One region of the Ensifer sp. GW101-20A05 genome, then DNA from elsewhere that is predicted to be linked to it. Evidence: riboswitches for the same ligand, from Rfam matches in the RefSeq annotation. Region 1 holds a riboswitch; the other holds the start of a gene.
What was found. Region 1 has a riboswitch for FMN ahead of AC070A_RS18755 (DMT family transporter). Riboswitches for the same ligand answer to the same signal wherever they lie in the genome.
Positions count from the first base shown of each region.

Region 1 (3,404 bases):
CGCGTGTTGACCGCAACGAGCGCCTTGGCGCCGGCAACAGTAACGGAGGTCGGCTCACCGTCGAAAGAGATTGTGCCGGCTGCCTTCGGCGCCTTGGCATCGGTGATGTCGATCAGGCCGACGCGCTTGCCCGGGCTGTCGGAGTAGATCAGCGTATTGCCGTCTTCGCTGGCCGTGATGATCTCGGCGGACGTCGGCGCTTTGCGCGCGTCACCATCGGGCAGATTGTCGGCAACGGCAAAGGACGCAATACGATTGAATACAGGTTCAGCCGCCGCAGGAAATGCCGCGGAAGCAAGAAGGACGGCCGCGAACGCGGTCACGCGCGAAGTAATGATCATTGAAATCCCCCATGGAGAATACTGAAAACATGGGGGTTCTGCGCGACTGCGATGACAGCCGAATGACACCGGCCGGGTTTTACACCGTTCAGGTTGCAACAGCCTCCCGTTCGCGCCGACTCTCGTTGCGCATGATGAACAGTGACGCGCCAAGGATCAGGACCGCACCGAACCAGAGATAGCCTGTCGGTGCGTAACCGAAGACCAGCCAGCCGGCAAAGACATTGAGCGGCAGCTTCAAATCATCGAAGGGCTGCACATAGGCGGCATCGGCAACCGTATAGGCGAGCGTCAGCAAATATTGCGCGAACACTGTCATGACCCCGGCGAGCACGAGAAGGCCGAGCGCCATGCCCTGCGGCACCGCGAAACCGGCCGTGAGCGCAATGGCGCCATTGATCGGGGTCAAAAGGACAAGCAGCCAGATGGTGATGGTTTCGGGACGCTCGCTGCTCGTCAGGCTCTTGGTGATGAGCGACGAGGCGCCCCAGAGCAAGGCGGAGAGGATCGGCAGCAGCGCTGCCCAGGTGAAGCTGTCCGACCAGGGTTCAAGAATGATCATCGCACCGGCAAATCCGACCGCGGTCGCGGTCCAGCGGGCCGGACCGACGCGTTCGCCGAGAAACAGGCGAGCGCCAAGGATGATGAAGAACGGCGAGGTCATCACCAGGGCAATCGCCTGCCAGATCGGCACATGCGCAAGGCTGGAGACCCAGGCCCCGACGCCGAAGGCCGCGAGGGCCACGCGCACGACGTGGCGCCACGGGTAATCGGTGCGCATCGCCGAAAGTCCGACGCGCCGCAGGAACGGCAAAGAAAAGAGAAGGGCGAAGGCATATTGCCAGAAGGCCGTGGCGGCAGCGGGAAAGCCGAGTTTCATCGTCAGCCATTGGGTAACGACATTGAGCCCGGCGAAGGCAATACCGGCCAGCACCATGAAGCCGGCACCGGCCATGGCGCGCGAGGAGGACAAACCGAGGGAAGTCTGATTCATGTCACGCATCCTGAGAAATGGACAAACACAAATCAGGACGCATGAGCGCACGGCACGACGCCGGGCAGCCCTGCTCTTCGTGCCGACGACCATTCTCTTTCATCCGGACTATGACCGTCGGCTCCGGAATTGCACCGGATCTGCTGACCCCTTCCCCGCTTCAGGAGAAAGGCGCTCGCGGGCTTGGGTCACCGCATGATATTGCAGCGCCCTTACCGCCGGTGGGGACTTTCACCCCGCCCTGAGAATGGGCAAGCCGTAGAGCAAATGGCAGGAGGCCGCAAGGGCAGCCCCCCGGAATGCGAAAGGGTCCGGCTTTCGCCGAACCCTCGAATACCTGGACTGCCGGCCTCGTGTCCGACCGCCAAGCAAATCTGATCAGCCGTTGACGGCGTCCTTCAGGCCCTTGCCGGCCGTGAACTTCGGCACATTACGAGCCGGGATGTCAACTTCCGCACCCGTGGACGGGTTGCGGCCCTTCGAGGCTTCGCGGCGCGAAACCGAGAAGTTGCCGAAGCCGACCAGGCGAATGTCGCCGCCGCTCTTCAGCTCGCCCTGGATGGTCTCGAAAACTGCATCAACTGCAGAAGATGCGTCGGTCTTGGAAAGTCCGGCCTTCTCAGCAACGGCAGACACGAGCTCATTTTTGTTCATGTTTCCACCCCTTTCAGATTGGTTCGAAACGACTGTGTTTTAAGCCGCGGCGGCTTGCGCATCGCCCGCGTCTTGCCTTTCCCAATTGCGCCTAATCCCTTGGAATGCAAGGCTTGCAGGGCGCTTTTACAACAAAAAAGACCGGCCAGAGGCCGGTCTTCCCAATTTTTCTGCAAAATGGGCGCCGCGTGAGGTCGCTGCGCCCATTCACCGGCACTTTTTAGTGGGCGATCGAGGTGCCTGCTTCGTCCTGCGAATCAACCACTGCGACGGTTGCCGGCTCCCTTGCCGGGTCCCATTCGATCGGTTCCGGCATGCGCGCCAGAGCGTGTACAAGCACCTCGCCCATCCGCGAAACCGGGATGATTTCGAGCGCGTTCTTCACGTTATCCGGGATCTCGGCGAGATCCTTCGCGTTCTCTTCGGGGATCAGCACCTTCTTGATGCCTCCCCGGAGCGCTGCCAGCAGCTTCTCCTTGAGACCGCCGATCGGCAGCACGCGGCCGCGCAGCGTGATCTCGCCGGTCATCGCGACGTCCTTGGAGATCGGGATGCCGGTCATGATCGACACGATCGCGGTTGCCATGGCGACACCGGCCGACGGACCATCCTTCGGCGTCGCACCTTCCGGCACGTGCACGTGGATGTCGCTCTTGTCGAACATCGGAGGCTCGATGCCGAAATCGATCGCCCGCGAGCGGACATAGGACGCCGCCGCCGAAATCGATTCCTTCATCACGTCACGCAGGTTGCCGGTGACCGTCATGCGGCCCTTGCCGGGCATCATGACGCCTTCGATCGTCAGCAGTTCGCCGCCGACCTCGGTCCAGGCAAGACCCGTGACCACGCCGATCTGATCGTCGCGTTCGGCTTCGCCGTGACGGAAGCGCGGAACACCAAGGTAGTCGTTGATGTTGTCCGCCGTGACTTCGACCGTCTTCGTCTTGCCCTTGATGATCTCGGTCACCGCCTTGCGGGCGAGCTTCATCAATTCGCGCTCGAAGTTACGAACACCGGCTTCCCGCGTGTAGGTCTGGATGACCGCCATCAGGGCTCCGTCAGTCACGGAGAACTCCTTCGGCTGCAGCGCGTGGTCGCGGATCGCCTTCGGCAGCAGATGCCGCTTGGCGATCTCCAGCTTTTCCTCTTCGGTGTAGCCGGCGATGCGGATCACTTCCATACGGTCCATCAACGGCGCCGGAATGTTCAGCGTGTTGGCCGTGGTGATGAACATCACGTTGGACAGGTCGTATTCGACTTCCAGGTAGTGGTCCATGAAGGTCGAGTTCTGTTCCGGATCCAGCACCTCGAGCAGAGCCGACGACGGATCGCCGCGGAAGTCCTGGCCCATCTTGTCGATTTCGTCGAGCAGGAACAGCGGGTTGGACCGCTTCGCCTTCTTCATCGACTGCACC
Region 1 covers NZ_JBWKZT010000007.1:92,955-96,358, forward strand. Annotated here, with positions in the region: gene AC070A_RS18750 (esterase-like activity of phytase family protein) at 1-341, opposite strand, end outside; gene AC070A_RS18755 (DMT family transporter) at 430-1,344, opposite strand; FMN riboswitch at 1,423-1,588, opposite strand; gene hupB (DNA-binding protein HupB) at 1,714-1,989, opposite strand; gene lon (endopeptidase La) at 2,210-3,404, opposite strand, start outside.

Region 2 (3,404 bases), on a different contig from region 1:
AGATGCACTATGGCGGCACGCCCTGGCATGCGCATCACATCGCCGAGCGTTACGGGCTGCTGGCGATCATCGCGCTCGGGGAAGGGGTGGTCGGAACGGTCGCCTCGATCTCTGCCGTGGTCGAGGGCGAGGGCTGGAACCTCGACGTTGCGCTCGTCTGCCTCGCCGGCACCGGGCTCACTTTCGGCATGTGGTGGATCTATTTCCTTTTGCCGAGCGCCGAGGTGCTGCACCACCACCGCCTCAAGCGGTCCTTCGTCTGGGGTTATGGCCACATACCGATCTTCGCCGCGATAGTCGCCACCGGCGCCGGGCTGCACGTGGCGGCCTATTATATCGAGCACAAGGCCCATATCAGCTCGGTCGCAACTGTGCTGACAGTCGCGGTTCCAGTCGGACTATACATCGGCCTGCTCTACGCGATGTACGCGTATCTGCTGCGGCAGACGAACCGGCTGCATCTCTGGCTGCTTTGCGGCACGGCGCTGGTGCTGATCGCGTCCGTCGTCGTGGCGATGCTTGGGCTCGATATGGCGATGTGCCTGATCATCCTGACGCTCGCGCCCGTCGTCACCATCGTCGGCTACGAGGCCGGCGGACACCGCCACCGGATGGCGGCGCTGGAGCGCAGCCTGCAGGACGGCGAGGCGGCGCGGTAGGCGCGAATTTGAGAGTCGAGACAGGGGCTTATCGGCTGGGGCTGCCGGCTTGAATCAGGTGGCTCACAAGTGGATTCAACGGGAGTGCTTGTGGCGTTCCGGGGGGCTGCGAGTTCGGCATGATCTGAGAGCAATTCTGCCCCTCACCCTAACCCTCTCCCCGCAGGCGGGGAGAGGGGACGAGAGCTCTCGCTGGCGGGATGGCTCTGATTGACCTCAGGGGGGCCGGCCGTTCTCGAGAGAGGATGAGTTTGGGTGACAAGGAGCCACGCGTGTCCTTCTCCCCGCAAGCGGGGAGAAGGTGGCCGGCAGGCCGGATGAGGGGCAGCGCGCTTACGGCGCACCCGCCAGGCAGGCTCACTTCGGAGCCGCAGACGATCAGGCGTTGACAAGCGCCAGCTTGGCGCGGGCATCCAAAATCTGCGAGCAGGCGTTGGCCGCTTCCGTGCCCTTGGTGACGAAGTGCTCGCGGAAGAAGGCGATGAGCGGCTCGCTTTCCTGGAAATTGTGCGGCGTCAGCACGGCCGAAAGCACCGGCACGCCGGTGTCGAGCTGGACGCGCATCATGCCGTCGAGCACGGTGCCGGCGACGAAGTCGTGGCGGTAGATGCCGCCATCCACGACGAAGGCGGTGCCGAGGATCGCCGCATAGCGGCCGGTCTTGGCCAGCGTCTGCGCATGCAGCGGGATTTCGAGTGCGCCCGGCACGTCGAAGATCTCGACGTCGGCCGCCGAGCCGCCGAGCTTCGTCCACTGCGCGACGAAGGCGTCGACGCAGCGGTCGACGATGTCGGCGTGCCAGCGGGCACGAACGATCGCGATCTTGGCGGTGGGGTGGGAAAGAATAGTCATGGTCTCAAGCCTTCCAGGGTTTGGCGTTTCCAATGATCCCGTCGGGCGAACATGCATGCGCGTGAGGTCCCGTCGCGGGGCCCACGTTCCTGCTTGCTCTCTTCCATCCGGACTGTGACCGTCGGCTCCGGAATTCGACCGGATCTGCTGACCCCTGGAGCGTAAGCTCCAGAGCGCTCGCGGGCTTCGAGGTTTCTCTCGCTACCGCCGGTGGGGAATTTCGCCCCGCCCTGAGAACACCGCGACTATATAGGCCGGGATTGCCCGGTCAAACGCACGCCGCGACGAAAAGAGCGGAAATCACGACAGATTTTTGCTTGTGGGGTGCTGGTGAGGACAAATTCGTTCCCGCCAGGACATTAATCCGGATGGTCAGGTTGCCATGCAGTCATGGCGGCAACATTCCGACCGCGTGGCACTTATCCGCGCAGATCGTCGTCTTCCGCGGTAACCGCGCGTCCGGCCCAGTGGAGGAGGGCGTCGCGATCGTCGAGGCAGTCGACAGGCGCTTCGTAGAAGCGATGCACGACCACGGTCTTGCCGCCCTTCTCATAGGTGAACGGCTGGCAACCCTCTGTGATAAGCGCGTCTTTCAGCGCCTGATCAACCCTGAAATAGAGGCGGTCCTTGATGCTGACGGCAAAGCGCTTGTCTGCGACGACGTAGGCCCAGCCGCCGAAGAAGCGGTCAATCTGAACAGGCCCGAGATCGGAGAGTTCATCCTGGATATGCCTGACGAAGGCACTTGGTTCAGCCTTGGCCATGATTGCAACCTCGCGGGTCTCCGGCAATGGCGCAACGAACCGCTGCATACTCGCTGGCGCCCTGCGCGCCAGCGTTCATCGGTCTTCTGCAAGGCCTACTCGCGAATAACGAGCAGGTCCTTGGCGGCGAAGCGCAGGGTGACGTTGTCGCCCGAGACCGGCGGGGTTACGCCCGGATTGTTGAACATGTCGAAGGAGATGACATCGTCGCCGACGCGAAGCCGCGTGCGGATGACCGAGCCGAGGAAGCTCGTCGAGACGACCTCGCCGGCAAGCGCCGTATCGCCTTGCGCCCCTTCGGCAATCGAGCCCGCTTCAGGGCGCAACGCCAGCGAGATGCTGTCGCCACCCTTCATGCCGGCAATCGGGTCTTTCAGAGCCACCTGCTGGTTGCCGATCGTTACGGCGCCCGAGGCCGGATCCGCGACCTTGCCCTCGATGATGTTCAGCGTGCCGACGAAGGAAGCGACGAAGCGCGTTGACGGCGTGTTGTAGATCTCGAAGGGGGTGCCGATCTGGTCGGCACGTCCGGCATTCATGACGACGATACGATCGGAGATCGACAGCGCCTCTTCCTGGTCGTGGGTGACGAAGACCGTGGTGATGCCGAGCTGCTGCTGGATCTGCCGGATTTCTTCGCGCAGCGACACGCGGATCTTGGCGTCGAGCGCCGAAAGCGGCTCGTCGAGCAGCAGCACCTGCGGCTTGACCGCAATGGCGCGGGCAAGCGCCACGCGCTGCTGCTGGCCGCCGGAGAGCTGGTAGGGGAAGCGGTCCGCCAGGTGCTCGAGCTTGATCAGCCCGAGCATCTGCTTCACCCGTGCGTCGATCTCCGACTTGTCAGTGCCTGCGACCTTGAGGCCGAAGGCAACGTTGTCATGCACGTTCATGTTCGGAAACAGCGCATAGGCCTGAAACACCATGCCGATGTTGCGCTGGTTGGGTTTCAACGACCCTTGGTCCTTGCCGTTGATCACGATAGAGCCGGCGGAGGGTGTCTCGAAGCCGGCGATCATGCGCAGGACGGTCGTCTTGCCGCAGCCGGACGGACCCAGGAAGGAGACGAATTCGCCCTTCTCGATGTCCATGTCGAAATCGTGCACGACGTGAACAGGGCCGAAGGACTTCT
Region 2 covers NZ_JBWKZT010000001.1:561,505-564,908, reverse strand. Annotated here, with positions in the region: gene AC070A_RS02900 (low temperature requirement protein A) at 1-659, shown strand, start outside; gene AC070A_RS02895 (6,7-dimethyl-8-ribityllumazine synthase) at 1,038-1,511, opposite strand; FMN riboswitch at 1,603-1,753, opposite strand; gene AC070A_RS02890 (TfoX/Sxy family protein) at 1,931-2,323, opposite strand; gene AC070A_RS02885 (ABC transporter ATP-binding protein) at 2,371-3,404, opposite strand, start outside.
Region 2: another riboswitch for FMN. It lies ahead of AC070A_RS02895 (6,7-dimethyl-8-ribityllumazine synthase); the one in region 1 lies ahead of AC070A_RS18755 (DMT family transporter).